Regions from separate parts of the Shewanella sp. 0m-6 genome, predicted to be linked through region 1. Evidence: predicted binding sites of a transcription regulator. Region 1 holds the regulator's gene; each other region holds the start of a gene.
The links. Region 1 encodes sigma-54, which starts transcription at its own class of promoters, with help from an activator protein. Its sites were predicted from a motif close to GTTGGCACGNNNNTNGNNT; they were not measured.
Positions count from the first base shown of each region.

Region 1 (5,761 bases):
TGGCCTCTTTAAGCGAAATGTTATCGTGCGATAAAGGGTGCAGACGACGGGTCTCGTTATAACGTTTAAGTAGCACTTCATCGCTTGAGTTAAGGAAAAAGCTTAATAACTCGACCCCATCAGGCAGAAAAGTGAGGTGCTTAACCAGCTCATCTTTCTTTTCTGGCAGGTTACGAATATCGACACTGATGGCGACAAGCTTAGTGTTACCCGATAGCTCTTTGAGTAAGGTCCCCATCATTGGCAAGGGCAGGTTATCGACACAATAATAGCCGAGATCTTCTAGCATTCTTAATAGAACGGACTTACCTGAACCGGAGCGACCTGAGACTAAAACAAGCTTCATCGTATGATTACCTGATAGACATTAAACAAAATGTATGATTTTTGTGGTTATATTGTGTAAGTGTATAGATTAACTTTTTTAAGGCTGAAAGCAAGAAGTTGAGCGGGTGAATAAGAATAAATAATATTGCTGTAATAATTACTTAGGTCTTTAAATCATTTACCTTTTGTGTAAAAAAATAAATAACTTAAAGACCTGAGTAGTTAGCTATTGGGTAATGACTTGGTATAGCTCTGATTCATTGCTGGTCTTTCTCAACTGCTTAACCACCGCTTTATCGTTGAGTTTTTCAGCCATACAAGACAGTGTTGCTAAATGTTGCTCACACTGATCAGATGGCACCAATAAAGCAAATAGAATATCGACAGGCTGCTTATCGAATGAGTCAAATGGGATAGGAACTTCACATTTAACCAATACTGCAACTGGACGTTCTATATTCGACAGCCTTCCATGAGGAATCGCTATACCATTACCTATTCCCGTGCTACCCATTTTCTCTCGTGCCAAGAGACTTTCAAAGATCTCTTGTGAAGAAAGGGTTGGGTACTGGACAGCGGCAATGTCACTGATTAACTCCAGTACTTTTTTCTTACTGCCCGGAGTGGCGCAGGTAGTGCACTCCGGCTGCAGGATGGTACTTAGTTCCATCGTTAGTGTTTAGTCAGCTTCTCTTTGTGTTTAATAACCTGACGATCTAGTTTATCGATCAGGGAGTCTATTGCAGCATACATATCTGCATGTTCCGAAATAGCAAATACTTCCCCTTTTTTAAGGTGAATTTTAGCTTCGGCAATCTGCTGCATTTTTTGTACATTCAAAATAACGTGCACATTATTGATCTGATCGAAATGTCGTTCAAGCTTTGTAAATTTCTCTTCTACATAACCGCGTAGTGAATCGGTGATTTCGATGTGATGTCCTGTCAGGTTGATTTGCATTATCGATCCTCCATGTGCCTAATTTTGAGTTATAAACTCTTACGTTGGTTTGAGGGCGGGATCAGCATCGCTTCTCGATATTTTGCAATCGTACGTCTAGCAACTTTAATCCCTTGTTCAGCCAGAAGCTGGGCCATTTTGCTATCGCTTAACGGTTTCCTCTGGTTTTCAGCTGCGACTAATTTCTTAATAAATGCCCTAATTGCTGTCGATGAGCATTCTCCGCCATCGTCGGTACCCACATGGCTTGAGAAGAAATATTTTAGTTCAAAAATGCCCCTTGGGGTGTGCATGTACTTCTGTGTGGTAACACGTGAAATGGTAGATTCATGCATTTCAACAGCTTCGGCAATGTCATTGAGTACCATAGGTTTCATGGCTTCTTCACCGAACTCAAAAAAGCCTTGCTGGAATTTGACGATACAGTTTGTCACTTTCAATAAGGTGTCGTTGCGGCTTTCCAGGCTCTTTATAAACCACTTAGCTTCTTGCAGGTGGCCACGGATAAATTGACCGTCGGCCTGATTCGTTGTGCTACGCGCCATTGATGCGTAATGCTGATTAACATTAATCTTAGGCATATAGTCAGGATTTAGCTCTACCACCCAGCGACCTTTTTTCTTGCTGACAGACACGTCGGGAATGACGTATTCATCTTTACTGCGTGCAATGGCAAGCCCAGGTCTTGGGTTAAGAGTTTGGATCAGTGTGATCGCCTCACGTAAATCATCCTCTTTGAGTTTTGTTTTACGCATTAACTGCCTAAAATCACGCCCCGCAATAAGGTCTAAATAGTCTTTAATCAGTAATCTTGCATTTTCAATGTGCGGTGTATCTGCGGCATATTGTGCTAGCTGGATAAGTAGGCATTCACTTAAGTTGCGGGCGGCAACACCGATAGGATCAAAATGTTGAATTCGTTTTAAAACGGCTTCGACTTCATCGAGTTCAGTTTCAGGATCGCCCATCGCTTCGAGAATTTCGTCACAGCTCTGGGTTAAATAACCTCGTTCATCGATCGCATCAATAATCGCGGTGGCGATAGCAAGATCGTTATCTGAAAATGGGGTGAGGTTCTTTTGCCACTCAAGATGCTCATATAAGCCTTCGCTAGTCTCGCCTTGGAATGGCATGTCATCTTCACGACTTACGCCTGAGCTAGCATTAGAGGAAACGGTGTAGACTTCATCCCAAGTGGTATCCATAGGCAGGTCATCGGGCATGGAATCTTGGGTGAGGGCTTCGGAGGTGTCAACGCTTGCGCTATCTTGGGTGAGTTCACTATTAGAGTCATTTACAGAGTGATCTTCATCGTTGATCATATCGCCATCTGACTGCTCTTCATCTAGCTCCAGTAACGGATTAGAATCTAATGCTTGTTGGATCTCTTGTTGCAGCTCTAAAGAAGACAGTTGTAACAGGCGAATGGCCTGTTGTAACTGGGGAGTCATAGTGAGCTGTTGACCCATTTTGAGCTGGAGTGACGCTTTCATTTTACCGCTATTCCCTACACTGTAGTTAAACGTTAAAGCTCGTTGAACTGGCGAAGGTTGCTCAAAAACTCAACACGTTGATTTTTTTTGGAAATAATTCCATATTGAGTTTTTCAGCTTCCATACTGTGAATTAACTATAGCCTGAATTGTTCACCTAAGTACACCGCTCGAACCTGTTGGTTGTCCAAGATTTCGGCAGGTGTACCTTCAGCAATCAGATTTCCGTGGCTTACTATGTAAGCACGCTCACAAACGTCCAAAGTTTCGCGAACATTATGATCGGTGATCAGTACGCCCAGACCGCGACTCTTAAGTTGTTCAATAATTTTTTTAATATCGATAACTGAAATGGGGTCAACACCCGCGAACGGCTCATCTAACAAGATAAACTTTGGATTAGCTGCGAGTGCCCGAGCAATTTCTACCCGGCGGCGTTCGCCTCCAGACAATGCCATACCTTGGCTGTCACGAATGTGAGTGATATGAAACTCTTCGAGTAGATGCTCAAGTTGTTCTTCACGTTGCTCGTTATTGATGTCATGACGAGTCTGTAAGACGGCCATGATGTTGTCACGTACTGACAGCTTTCTAAAAATACTGGCTTCCTGAGGTAGGTAACCGATACCTTTACGGGCGCGTAAATGCATAGGATCGAGCGTAAGATCGTCATCATCAATAAAGATCTTACCCTTATCACTCTGTACTAGGCCAACCACCATGTAGAATGTCGTTGTTTTACCTGCACCGTTTGGGCCAAGCAAACCAACAATCTGACCTGTCTTTACGGTTAAGCTAACATCTTGTACGACGGCACGATTTTTATAGCTCTTAGCAAGATTGACCGCTTTTAAGGTGATTTGGTTCATTGCTGTTCCTGCTTTTTCGCTGGCGATTCTGGTTTCTCTTCCTGATAGGTTTCAGGCTGAATAATGGTGATAACTCTGTCATCGCCCTTGCCAGTACTTTCTGCAATAAGCTGTTGCAAACTGATGTTGTATTTAATGCGGTTACCTGTGACCTGGCTACCGTCTTGCGCTAGGGTGGCTTCGCCTACTAAGGTGAGTGTGCGCGTAGCAAGTTCGTAGCGGATCTCTTTTGCGCTAGCCGTTGCCGGGCGTCCATCATCCATTATTTGGGTGTAAGTGGCTGGGTTACCAGTCGCCACAAGCGTTTTACCGCTCTTATCTTCTTTTGAGAAAACCCGTAGCTTATCGGCATTCATCTTGATTGTGCCCTGAGTGACTTCGACAGGCCCAAAAAAGATAACCTGATTATTCTTGATATCAGCTTCTTGGCTAGCGGCCGCAATTTTCACCTCTTGCATCAGGTCATCAACTTTAGCAACAGAGCTGAAACTGAGCAGACAAAATAGGCCTGCAAGGATAGATTGATTGTATTTCATAGCGTCCTTCTACTCAGCTAAAGCGTTTTCTTTAGCTAGTATGAGTGTAAAATTGTTCAATATGTTGGCGTTACTGAGCTTCGTAGATACCTTCTACTTGGCTGATTAGTTTTACGCTCTGGGCATTCAGGTCGGCATATAAGCCTACACCTTGAATGACGAATTCGTTGCCAGTGACGTGGATAATTTCATCTGACGTCATGATCATAGTATTCAAATCAAGATCTAAATAGCTGGTGCTTAACGTCTGTATCGGCTCTTCTGGGCTAATCGAGTCGATAATAACATTGTTTTCTAGCGTTACCTTGCCAGTGACTTTATTCAGGCTGCCTTTATCACTTTTAAGTCGCCATTCGGCTAGGCCATCATCAGGGTAAATGAGATAAACAGGCTCAGTAAAATAGGTCATATTGACGCTATCAAAGTGTTCCATGTGTTTCGCTGTTACTTCGCTATTGATGAAGCCTAACTCGTTATATTCGATGCTACGTAGATCATCGATAATATAGTCGGGTCGCTGACTTGTATCGATATTCAGCTCCTGCTCGCTTTTTTTAGACTGAACTTGCCAATAGAGCAAAAGTGCAGTGCCAAAAAGTGCGATTATCGCAAGGGTGACGCGGTTCATATACTCATCCCATGAGCTGAGTCAAACTTGTCTTGGCTTAATAGTAGTAAATCAGTGAGTTCGCGTAGGGCGCCGTGGCCGCCTTTAATATGGGTGGTCATTTTTGCATGTTGTTTTACATATGGGTGACCATCGGCCACACAAACGGAAAGACCAACCTGCTGCATAACGGGCAAGTCCACCATGTCATCACCAATATAAGCGACCTCTTCAGGGCTAACATTATAAAGTGATAGCAGTTCATTATAGGGGGCTAACTTGTTATCGACACCTTGGTAGATGTGGGTAACGCCTAGAGCGGTAAACCTGTCTTCAACGATTTGTGATTTACGACCGGTGATAATCGCCACTTGGATGCCACTAGATAATACTGAGCGTACGCCATATCCATCACGAGTATGGAATGTTTTAAGTTCTTCACCGCTGTTGCTCATATAGACTAGGCCGTCGGAAAACACGCCATCAACATCGCAAATGAGTAGTTTTATCTTGCTGGCTGCTTGCCAGACTACATCGCTAATAGGGCCGTATAAACCTTGCTTGGACATATTAAATTACTCCTGCTTTGACCATATCTAGCATGTTTAATGCGCCAACAGGCTGTTGTTTGTCGTTAATCACGATTAAACCATTAATACTCTTAGTATCCATGACTTTTAATGCTTCTGCTGCAAGCACGTTATCGGTAATGGTGACGCAGCCTTTAGTCATCACCTCTGCGATAGGAGTAGTGCGTAAATTGACTTCAGCGTCGATAACCCGGCGTAGGTCACCATCGGTGAAAATACCGACTAAGGTGTTGCTGGCATCAACAACCGCTGTCATGCCTAAGCCTTTTTTAGAGATCTCGTACAGCGCCTCAGTAATACAGATATCATTTTGCACACTTGGTAACTCACAGCCCTTATGCATGACATCACTGACTTTAAGTAGCAATTTTCGCCCTAGG
Region 1 covers NZ_JBRIMD010000004.1:197,773-203,533, forward strand. The annotation lists gene rapZ (RNase adapter RapZ) at 1-346, opposite strand, end outside; gene ptsN (PTS IIA-like nitrogen regulatory protein PtsN) at 554-997, opposite strand; gene hpf (ribosome hibernation promoting factor) at 1,000-1,287, opposite strand; gene ACVBJC_RS04835 (RNA polymerase factor sigma-54) at 1,317-2,780, opposite strand; gene lptB (LPS export ABC transporter ATP-binding protein) at 2,917-3,648, opposite strand; gene lptA (lipopolysaccharide transport periplasmic protein LptA) at 3,645-4,184, opposite strand; gene lptC (LPS export ABC transporter periplasmic protein LptC) at 4,255-4,812, opposite strand; gene kdsC (3-deoxy-manno-octulosonate-8-phosphatase KdsC) at 4,809-5,360, opposite strand; gene ACVBJC_RS04860 (KpsF/GutQ family sugar-phosphate isomerase) at 5,362-5,761, opposite strand, start outside.

Region 2 (5,761 bases), on a different contig from region 1:
AATGTAATGGAGCTGATTGAACCGCCGTTGTGACCTGTGATGTAGGGTTGGCGATAGCCTGGCTAACATTATGCGTGGCTAATGGATTAGCATTTAATGTTTGTTGGTTAAGCGGAAATGTCGCGCTGTAATGGCCTTTATGTTCTATCGACGGATTGCTAGCCGCTTGTGTGAATGAGTCGATTGATAGCTGCGTGTTGCTATAGGCCGTTTGCTGCTGTAGTTGGCCCAATGGCTGGCTCAGATCGCTTACTGTGCCAGCAGAAATTGCTGGCACAGTACCAGAAAGTGATTGCTGCAACGGCTGAATTAGCGAAAACAGTAAAGGCTCTGATCCGCTAGGTAGCTCGGCCTCCTCAGAGTAATGGCTAGCGCCGTGGGCCCTTATTGCACTTGGCTGTGTAGAGTTTGTCGATGCGCTGACAAATGTGCTTGGAAGTACAGGGCTAGTCATTGTTTACTCCACCACTGACGCAGGTCAGTTGGTAGGCGGCTAGGCCATCTTGTTGCTGTTTAAATTGACTCATCTCTTGTTTCAGTTCGTCTTGAGCTTGCGCGAGTTGTTTAAGTATTTTTTGATGGGTGTTAGCCAAGGATTGACGCGCAAGTAGTTGCGATCGACTACTTGGTTTGCCAGCCATTTTTAGTGCAGCAGTCATCTTGTTATTCACTATGACCAGTTTTTCCCAGTTTTGAGCGCTCGCATAGAATTGCAACGCTTTTTCAAACTGTTGCCACTGCTCAATTGAGATTGTCCCAACCTGCTCTGACATCGGTAATTACCTTGGTAATGGGTTCTAGGGCGGTAACGCTGTTTTCAACACTTGCGATTACCAGCTGGCGACTGCAATAGTCATAAAGACGGTTTAGCCCTGTGGCCACTTCGCCGCCATTTTCGATATCGAGCATGGAATCGAGTCCATGCACAATATTGAGGCACTTGTTGATACTCTGACCTTTATCTTCAAAGCTCCTGCGCTGCATAAAGCCGCTAGCACGCTGGATCTCTTCTAATAGACCGTCGAGAAGCATTCGTACCATCTCGTGAGGGTTCGCAGCTGCGGCTCTAGCATTCAAAGAGGTTTGCTTATAAGCATTAAAGGGATCGTGCTCGTTCAACATTTTTTAGTATTTCCTTAATAAAACAGTGCGCTAGCTGAGTTGAGTTGGCTAATAGTGGCTTCCATTGCGGTAAATTGAGCCAGATAAATTTGATACCTTTGTTCCATCTGTCTGTCGTGATTATCCATACTGGTTTCGACTCGCTCGATCTGTTTCTCAAGGTTGTCTTGCTTGAGATCCATCGAGCCTTGGAACTTGGTGAAGGGGTCGATGATGGTATCGAGCCTGTCTATATAGCTGCCAGAATCGGTAAACATGGCTTGTATCGCGTCAGGATCATCTTTTAGTGCTTTAGATAACTTATCTTTGTCAATGTCGAGTTTGCCGTCACGGCCCATTTCTACACCGATGTCAGATAGACGCATACCGTTTGGCGCCACATCAAAAATGGCATCACGCATATTCTGTTGCAGCATTCGAATACTCGAATCACCCTTGAGTACGCCTAGCTGATCTTCGGTAATTGAAGAGTTGAAGTCATCATCTTCGTCTTTATCTTCATCTTCATCACTGTCGCTGTTATCGTCATTCTCATTATTAAGATCATCTAAGGCTTCACTGCCCATGGAGCGAGTTAACTTATTTATTTCGTCCATCAAGTCATTGAAAATATCAACAAAATCTTCAATTGCTTGTTCGCTGGAGTCAGTATCAGATTTGATCTTAATGCTACTGCTTTCACCTACTGCGTGGACTTTATTAAGTTCAATAGAGACACCATCAATAACGTTAGTTAAATTGTTACTGCTGCTCTGAATATCTATGCCGTTAAGGGTCGCCAGCGCATCTTGCGCCGCTTTTCGTTCGGTCATGCCCCAGTCTGCACCGTCCATCTTGACGTCAATGGCGTTTGCTTCACCCGTCTCTTTTGAGGTCAGCATCAATTCGACTTGGCCACCCGTTCTGACCAAAGATGCTTGCACTCCCGGGTTAGCTGAATGGTTATTGATGGCATCCCGTAGGTCGGTAACAGTCTTTGTGCCATCGGCATTGAGCACTGCCATGTCGATCTCTATGGTGTCAGCTGCGCTAGGACCAACTTGAATGCTTAGCATGCCCGTTGTCGGTAGGACTTCAGTTTCGCTGGCAAAGCTCTTGGTTAATTGGTGTGCCTGGGCTAGTTGCTTAACATGCAGATCATAGTTACCGGTAGGTGCGCCACTTTCGACCGTGATTGAGGCATTATCATCACTAATGGTTGAGGTTTTGCTCTCGAAAGCGTCACCATCAATTGTCTCTAGTTTGCTGGTCATGCTATTTAGACTACGCTCGAGGATCTTATAGGCATCGAGTTGCGACTCATATTTGGTCATATTGCTTTCAAATATCTGATCTTTACCCATGCGTTCTGCGACGATAAGCTGTTCGGCGAATGAGGCGCCACCCATACCTGAAATCATTTGATCCTCCAATCTTGCTGTAATGCAATTGGCAATCTTTGTGCCAATAGTTAAGTATATGTTTTACATGTTCTTTAAATCTTTAGCTGCATGTGGCGGATTAACTTTCCTTCCGTTACTAACGCTTAAAGGGAAGTACTGCTTCCGCTTGCGACTATTGCACTATGTTCACTACAACCATGTAATAAGTAAGGCGACCTCAAGCTAGGGGCACTGAAGTTTTGCGGGGAATTTGTTGCCAAAAAAAAGGGCCCGAAGGCCCTTGATAGAAAGTTGGGAGAATGGGGGGAAGATTAGCCCAATAGACCCATAACCAAACCAGTGTTTTGGTTTGAAGAAGACAGGATGTTAGTACCGGCTTGAACGAGTAGCTGGTTTTTGGTCATCGCTGCCGTTTCTACCGCAAAATCGGTATCCATGATACGACCAGCAGCCGCTTTAGTATTTTCGGTAACGTTAGTTAGGTTAGATGCTGTGTGACCTAGGCGGTTAATGCTAGCACCTAGGTTAGAACGCTCAGTACCTACGGTGTCAATAATCTTATCAACGTTGTCAATTTGAGCTTTAGCTGTTGCAGAATCTGTAATTTCGCCAACAAAAAGAGCTTTAACATCAGCTACTTTAGTTGTAACCGTTAGCTGCTCTGAAGCTGTGTTTGAGGCGCCGATCTGGAAGCCAACACCTTTATCTAGTTCAGTGAATAGCTTGTTTCCACCGTATTCAGTGCTGTCGATAATACGATTAGCCTCAGCGTTAAGTTCTTTATATTCAGCACCTAGTGCTTTGATGTCTTCTGCTGAGTTCACGCCGTTAGCTGCTTGCGTCGCTAATTCTTTTTGACGAGAAGCAATGTTGTTTAGCTCATCTAGTGCGCCATCGGCAGTTTGTAGCATAGAAGTCGCGTCAGACACGTTACGGCCAGCTGTTTCCATACCTGTTACGTTAGCGTTTAGGCGAGTCGCAATCTGTAGACCCGCAGCATCGTCAGACGCACTGTTGATGCGAAGACCTGTAGATAGACGCTCCATAGCGTTGCTAAGTAGGTCGTTATTTTTAGTGACAGCATTTTGAGCGATGTTAGACGCGTTGTTTGTCATTACAGATAACATAGGATATTCCTTTGAGTTTTACTGATTGTTTGGTTTCTATAATCTTAAAACGACGCGCTAAATGAAAACTGAAAGCAATTGGTGATTTAATTTGTTGCTTTAAGTTTATCTGTATGAATATTAAGGATTAAATATTTTTAATTATAATTGGTGAATGACAAAAAAGACTTTAGTTAATCGGTGTTTTGGTCGCTCTTAATAAGCATATCTAGGCTTGGCCAAAACTTGATAATAAAGAGAGCAATAATGAAGCATTCACTCATTAGACCCAGTTTCGTCACTAACTTCAGCTGTATTGGCGGCGAGTGTGAAGACAGTTGCTGTTATGGCTGGAATATCCATATTGATAAGCAGAGCTATAAAAAAACCTTGGCACATAGCGAGCTTAAGGTTTTGGCTAAAACGGCACTGAAAAAGGTCAAAAAGAGTGATCAGGTGTGGGCTCAAGCGGTATTGAATGAAGAGGGGGCATGTGGCTTTTTAGATGACAATAAACTCTGCCAAATTCATGCTAAGGCCGGGGAGGCATTGCTGAGTAATACTTGCAAGACCTATCCAAGAATGTCGCATATGAGGGGTGGGGATCGCTATGACAGCCTATCATTATCTTGCCCTGAGGCAGCGAGAAATATTTTGCTTCGACCCGATGCATTTAGTTTGCAGCGAACAGCAATTAATCATCATCGTAGCTACAAGGCGACACCACTTTGGGCCCAAAAAGCTTATGATTATTCAATTCAATTACTGTTAAAGCCTGAACAACCGCTGGAACTCGGTCTTACCGCTATCGGTATTTTGATGAATACTGCAGATAAAGCGGCTAAAGGGGAAGTTGAAAGTAGTGCTCTCGATAGTATGTTTCAGCAGCTTGTTATTTTAAGTGATAACGGTCAGCTTAAGCAGCATTTCGAGGGCTTTAATCAAGATACAGATACACACCAAATGCATGCATTTACCTCCATTCAATTGTGGTTGAATACCAATAAAGTGAGGCGAGGTCGGAGTCGGTTTGAGCTAATAAACCAAGCTATTTGCTCAATGGCAGATGAGCATGAAAACATTAGTATGAGCAGTATTAATCAAGCTTGGAAAGAGATAGCTGAACCTGCAATAGGTGGCCAACAAGAGTTATTTAGTCGTTATCTGCTTTATTACTTTTACCATATGAGTTTCCCCCAGGTTGATAAGCTGACACCATCGCAAGCCTTTAGGGTGATGTTGTTAGATTTCTTTATGTTGCGTTGTTATTTAGCCGTGATTGCGTCTAAAAACAATGGCTTGTCTGAGCATGACATCATCATGTGTTTTCAGGTTTACCACACCAATAGGCAGCATAAAGCCAACTATAGTCAGTATGCTATTAATCTTTTAGATGAAGCTAAATTTGATGATTTAGCTTCAATACTGACCTTGTTATCGTAATCTTTTCCGCTCATGGTTTTTTCGATGATAGTTTAGTTTGTGAGGCCATGGTTTTGGCCTCACCTCACTCAACTAAGATAATAATGCGGATACCTGAGGACGGGTAAAGTTTGCCTGTGCCATCAGTGAAGTCACTTGTAGGCTAAAAGGCGAGGACTGCATTAGCTCGGATACTTGAGTCAAAGTGGCTTCAAGTTCTAGTCCAGCATCTTTGTGAAGGTTTACTTTTTGTAGTTGCAACTTGAGGTGTTGCTGACTGGCATTGAGCTCTTGTAATTGGGACTCAACTTTATGGCGTGATTTTGCTATTTTGGCCAGAGATTGCTTGATTTCAGTTTGGCTGTTGAAGCGCCACTCTCTAGGATCTTGCCAATTAAGCTCCTCACTGACCTTGATGGTTCTAGCGTCACCGGCGGGTAAACGCTGCCCTTGCCCGGTCATCATTAATCCTGACTGAACCTGCTGCCATTGCTGCTTACTGCTCTTGAAGATAAGCTTACCGTCGTTATTCCTCACCGCCTGCATGTCTATAGGTTTTAAGGCGTTATTGAGTTGGTTAATCAGCTCCATAGGTTGAGCATTTGCGGGTAATAGAACTCTTATCGACTCATTGCCAATTTGCATATTAAGCTGCTCATCTCGGAGTTTTACAGCAGCTAAATCTACCGATTTCAAGCTAAAGCAGTATTGACTTGCTGGTCTTTGGGG
Region 2 covers NZ_JBRIMD010000014.1:5,744-11,504, forward strand. The annotation lists gene ACVBJC_RS11960 (flagellar hook-length control protein FliK) at 1-454, opposite strand, end outside; gene ACVBJC_RS11965 (hypothetical protein) at 447-773, opposite strand; gene fliS (flagellar export chaperone FliS) at 742-1,122, opposite strand; gene fliD (flagellar filament capping protein FliD) at 1,137-2,522, opposite strand; gene ACVBJC_RS11980 (flagellin N-terminal helical domain-containing protein) at 2,816-3,631, opposite strand; gene fliB (flagellin lysine-N-methylase) at 3,878-5,053, shown strand; gene ACVBJC_RS11990 (hypothetical protein) at 5,126-5,761, opposite strand, start outside.
Region 2: a site for sigma-54 is predicted at 2,552-2,570, ahead of fliD (flagellar filament capping protein FliD). Genes of this name have one in related genera too.

Region 3 (5,761 bases), on a different contig from region 1:
CCCAAAAAATTCACGGTAAACCCCCTTGCTGACAACGCAAACTAACGCGCTATACACCGACCTGTCTGGTTATTATGATTTGATGTGTGCCGATATTAACTATCAAGCACAAAGTGACTGCATTCGCCGTCTGCATCAATTATTCGGCAATAGAGGCGTCCGCCATCTCGACTTAGCCTGTGGTACAGGTCCCCATGTTCAATATTTTATTGAAAATGGATTTCAAAGTAGCGGCCTAGATATCAATCAGCCGATGCTCGATATTGCTAAGCTACGTTGCCCTGAAGCCGATTTTGTGTGTCATGACATGGCCAATTTCACGGTCGATGAGCCATTAGACTTGATCACCTGTTTTCTGTATTCCATCCACTACAGCGATGGTATTGAAAAACTGAAAGAGTGCATTAGCAGCGTACATCGCGCGTTAGCAACGGGCGGTATGTTTTGTTTTAACGCCGTAAAAAAGACCCGAATAGACAACAGCTCAGTGGTTAGCCATAGCGCAGCTCATGAAGACAGTCAGTTTGTGTTTAGCTCAGGTTGGTATTACTCGGGTGACGGTGAAAAACAGGCGCTTAAACTCAGCATTCAAAAAATAACCGGCGATATCACCCAGTCTTGGCAAGATGAACACCCTATGGTCGCGGTCGGATTTGCACAATTGCAGCAGTTACTGCAGCCTTACTTTGAAGTGCATATCCTTGAACATGACTACGACAGGCTGACGCCTTGGGATGGCATTTCAGGCAACGCTATTTTTGCCTGTGTGAAAATCTAGTCATCGCGATAATATTCGCCGCGCAGTATTATTTGAGCAAACTTAAATGAAAAATGATCCTGCGCGTAAAGCAGAACGTGAATAGATAAAGTGCATGCTCAAAGTCCCATCGTAAACAACCTACTTAGCTTAAGCTTGTTTAATCTAGCGAAATTTTATTTTAGATACTGAAACGTTTAAGACGGTAGTGCTTATTGAATTGCATATACAGAGGTATGTATATGGTCTCCCCACAGGGACTCGAACCCCGATCGATCGCTTAGGAGGCGACTGCTCTATCCTGTTGAGCTATAGGGAGACTATGCTGATTATACTGGTTTTACACTAGATGAAAAGAGCTGATGAAAAGTCTTTAAATTTAGTTGCTTAATAAATGTTCTGCGGCTGAGCATTTTGCAGGCTAATCCCATTTATTTAGTGATTAACCTTCAATTTACGCCAGTAATGTTAGCCAGTCATTTTAGTGCAGGCTTAAGCCTGCTCCAGTTATAGCTTTATCGCCAAGTCATTAATTTGAATATTGAGCGATGCGGCGATGCCATCTAATACCGCTGTAGCACTTTCTTCTGTCACTTGATCTATGGTGATGGTCGCTTTACTTTTTCCTGCCACCGCGCGCATGTTATCGAGTCTATCGGGCATATTTTGCTGCAATACTAGTTGAAGCGTGTCACCGACTCGAATGCCGTGGCGTCTGCCTAGGTTGAGGATAATCCTATCGGCCTGTTTAGATACCACCTGACCGAGTAGTGGGCGGCAATTTAAGCTGTTATCTAAATCATTGCTAACTTGAGCCAAAATTTGATCAATTACCTGGCCGTAGTCAGAACTCCAGAAACTGGTGCTATTAGAGTTAACCGTTTGCTGGCGCTGAAACTCCCATTCTGCCGCTTGGCTGTATTGTTGACTCCAGACTTTCTCGCCGCTAATACCATGAAAGAGCGATACTCGAATTTGAAAATTACGCATGGGGTCGTTGTCCCACAGCCCAAGGGTACTGGTGAAATCTTCAGTTGATATATCGATGATCTCTGGCAGCAGAATATATTGGCTGTCTGTTATCTCACTCAACCAGCTAGGTAAGCGATAGCCACGCACATCAATTAAAGCTTGGTCTATGTCTAAACGCTCATTGGCATGGGTCAGTGGAAAGCTACTGTTAGAGTGTTGCTCTAGCGTGAAGGCTAAACGCTCTGACAGGTTTTGCTCGAACAGACCAATATTGCCGACTCTAAGCTGGGTTCTGTCTTTGATTAATGCCTGGGGGATTAAAATGGCCGCTTTAAGCTGGCTACTTTGGCAAGTGTCGTTGAGCGGTTCAATGATATCGATACGAACATTGACGGTGATTTCATTGTTTTCAATACGCTCACTGATAAGTTCAACATTTTGGCTTTGCGCCTGATGTGCCATGGCAAAAGTGTCATTGATTAATTGGCCGTTACTGACGGTTTGTTGGCTACTAAAGCGTGCACCCGACTGTAACGTGGCATAACTTACGGCTTGGTGAATGGCGTTTTCTCTTGCTTGAGTGACGTTGTTATCGGTAATTTTTGCTTGGCCACTGGCAGTGATCCACTTGGCTTGTGCTGGCAACGTGACAACGGATGACATTAAGCACACGAGTGCTGTGATTGAATATAGCGCTGGTTTCATCTTACCTGTCCAGTTTTCGAGAAATTGATGGCATGGTTATTGTGCATAGTTACTCTGCATATTTGTTTGACATAGCTTTTTGCATAGCTTTGTGCCGGATAACTGACAAACCTGCCTTTTAGCAATGAGTTAAGCAATTAACGTGCCTGTATCGGCAGATTTGTGGCTATCCTTTAGCAGGAGTACTCGATGATTTTTTATTAACAGCTGTGTAGAGAGGACACTGAGCTAGGTCTGAGAAGTTTAGGGCCAAAATAGATAAAGTTTTGGGCTGCTTTGCCGATATGAATTTAATAGCATTTATGCGTACGGATAAGGTCGGAACGATTGCTGCAACTCGCTGTAGTGATTAACGTCTGATAGGAAGTTTAAACATGTATAAGCCCATTATTTTTCTATCTTTACTGCTGACTATCGGCTGTGCAAGCACCGAGGGCGATAATTCCGCTGAGCAGCAGATGGCTAACGGTTATGGTTTGCCGCATACCGCTGCGATAAATCATTTGTCTCAACAGATGGCCAATGAACTGGTTCGGCAAAACGACAGCTTACGCCCAAATCAGCCATTGCTGGTGGCAACCCCGGTATTGGTATCAGATATGACATTGACCAATGCGCTTGCTTTGCAATATCAACAAGGTTTGATTGCGGCGTTACATGATCATCAGTTCAATTTAGTTGATATTAATGTCAGTGATGCCCTTAAGGTCACTGCTGATGGTGAGTTTATTATGAGTCGTGATTGGCAGCAATTGTCCTCAGACTTACCGGTTGAGAATGTGGTGGTTTCGACGATGAGTTTATCGACCCAAGGGGTGGCAATTAATAGCCGAATCGTCAATGTGACTAATAACCGTGTGGTATCGGCGGCGCAAGGTTTTGTTAATGCCGCTGCGATGCCTGGTTATATTCGCGTTTCAGAAAAGGTAGTGTCAGAAAATGGGTTACTTTATCGCAATAACCAAGGCGGGCTGCAATCGGTGAAAATAGTAGGGGATAAATAGATGAAAGCCGTTATTTTATGTGCCGCGTTAACCCTTTGTGCATGCTCGGCACAAGACCGCTATGTGCAGTATGAAACAGAGGCACCACGCTCTTTTCCCAAGTTGAGCGCAATCGGTTATGCACCGCTGGACACTCAACCTGCAGCTGAACATTCTCAGCGTGTATTAATGGCAATGCAAGCCTCGAAAATTGCGGCGTATCGCGAACTTGCAGAGCAGGTTTATGGTCAACAATTGAGTGCAAGTAGCCAGATGAGTGACTGGATGTTATCTAGTGATGAAATTCAAGCGTCTGTATCGGGCGTTATTCGTGGTGCTAAAATAGTAAAAAGTTATCCTGCTGGTGAGCATTATGTGACGGAACTAGAGTTAGATTTTGAGCAAGTATGGGCACTATATCAGCAGCAACACCGCTCGCAACGAGTGAAAGAAATTACGTATTTTTAAGGGGCAGGGCGTTCGCAGGCTCACTTCGAGGACGCTTCGCTTCTAGGTCCTAGGAAAAGCGCAAGAAAAGTCAAAAGCTTGCATTGGTTTTATTTATGCAATTGCTTTGATCTTTATGCTTTCCTAGAACCTAGAACCTAGAACCTAGAATCTTCTTTTTTCGTAGGTCGGCATTAATGCCGTCGTTTTTCTTTTCCTTAAGCGAAGCGCTCCGTAGTGACCTTCAATTAAATTAAACAGTCACGTGCCGTAAGGCCGAAGGCCGTTCGTCTTCGCGTTTCCCGTCTTAGCTTTAACCTAGTACCTGCCTTTCCTCGTACCTTCTTTATAAAGTAGGTCGGCCTTTATGCCGTCAGTTTTGAAGTGATACGTAAGCTTTGATGGGCTAAAGCCCAAGCTACAGCTCAAGCTACAATTGCGATGATACGTTATGTTAGTTGTTACGGTGGGCTCTGTAATGTCTAGGCTCTTTGCTTTTGTGTAAGCGAAGCGTTCTGTAGTGACCTTCAATTAAATTAAACAGTCATGTGCCGTAAGGCCGAAGGCCGTTCGTCTTCGCGTTTCCTGTCTTAGCTTTAACCTAGGATCTAGAAGTCGCAACGCGACGCTCTCGAAGTGACATTCAATTGAGACAAAGTCACGTCCTCGCAGCGAAGCGTCCTTCATTTAAAACCGTTAAGCTTTTAAATTATTTCCAAGCGTTGAAATACTAGAGGTTTTTCCTTTGCCATCGTAAGTTAGGCTCGACGCATTTCGGCTTACCTGTAGCGCTTGTGAGAATCGATTTAAGCTGGCTAAACTTAATTCAATCAGTGACTCATTTTCAGCATTGAGTTGTTGGCACTCGGCTAATAAGACTTTGGTGTCGGTCACTTGTGTAGATAATGTAGGATCGGTTTTTAATAAGGCTAGATCAGGCTGAACGGCAATCATCTCATCATTTTGTTTAAGGCTAGCCAATAGGTTTGCCTTAGTGCTGGCTAACGACAACAAAACATCGGCTTGCTGAGCATGCAAGGCTTGTTTTTCTTGGCTAATAACCGCGTTTAGCTCAGTCAACACTTGGTGTTGTGAGCTAAGGAGTTGAGATAAATTTGTCATAATGGCCTTGTTAATTTTCGCTCTATTGAGTTCGCTGCTTTGACCCGTTATGTCCTACTTTGCACATAAGCTAGCACATAGCGCTTACTTTAAATCTTTAAGATCATTTTCAAAGTTTGCGATGTTACTTGCAAGCTTATCTGGATCGATTTTGTAACGCCCTTCGGCAATTGCGGCTTTAATTTCGTCTACTTTCTTTTGGTCTATTTCTGGCATGTCAGCCATCTTAGTTTGTACATTTTGGATCTGTTGAGCCTGTGCGGTAATCGACACCGAGTCGCCTTTCTGTGCGGCGGGAGTGGGTGTTGTTGGCGCAGTTTGTGCTGATGTTGCTTTGGTACTCGCACCCGTACTAATTCGCGTATTGGCGTGAGGGTTTACTTGTTTAATATCAATAGCCATTTTGAAATCCAACAGTTAAAAAATAGTTTCTTACCCATGCTATCGGCAGCATCACTGGTTACTTTAGGACTTTTTACATTCTTCTATTCGTACATTCTTACATTCTTACTTCGACTTGGCCAACGCCAGTGACGCGAGCATCGAGTTTTTTATGGGAGTGGCTATTTTTTATGCGAACTTTATCACCTACGTTGCCATCATGCAGTGCTTCACCAACGGTTTTAATTTCAAAATTGTCAGAGCGCGCATATATCGACACGCTATCGCCTTTACACACAATACAGAGTTGGTTGGCAAAAATGGGGTGCCCCGGTGCGACACGTCGTTTTAATCTCGCCCCTATCACTTCGGAGATACTTTCAAACTGTTGGCC
Region 3 covers NZ_JBRIMD010000011.1:104,317-110,077, reverse strand. The annotation lists gene ACVBJC_RS10725 (class I SAM-dependent DNA methyltransferase) at 26-778, shown strand; tRNA gene ACVBJC_RS10720 (tRNA-Arg) at 1,001-1,076, opposite strand; gene ACVBJC_RS10715 (flagellar assembly protein FlgT) at 1,265-2,434, opposite strand; gene ACVBJC_RS10710 (FlgO family outer membrane protein) at 2,809-3,438, shown strand; gene ACVBJC_RS10705 (LPP20 family lipoprotein) at 3,439-3,885, shown strand; gene ACVBJC_RS10700 (flagella synthesis protein FlgN) at 4,561-4,986, opposite strand; gene flgM (flagellar biosynthesis anti-sigma factor FlgM) at 5,071-5,388, opposite strand; gene flgA (flagellar basal body P-ring formation chaperone FlgA) at 5,486-5,761, opposite strand, start outside.
Region 3: a site for sigma-54 is predicted at 2,566-2,584, ahead of ACVBJC_RS10715 (flagellar assembly protein FlgT). Genes of this name have one in related genera too.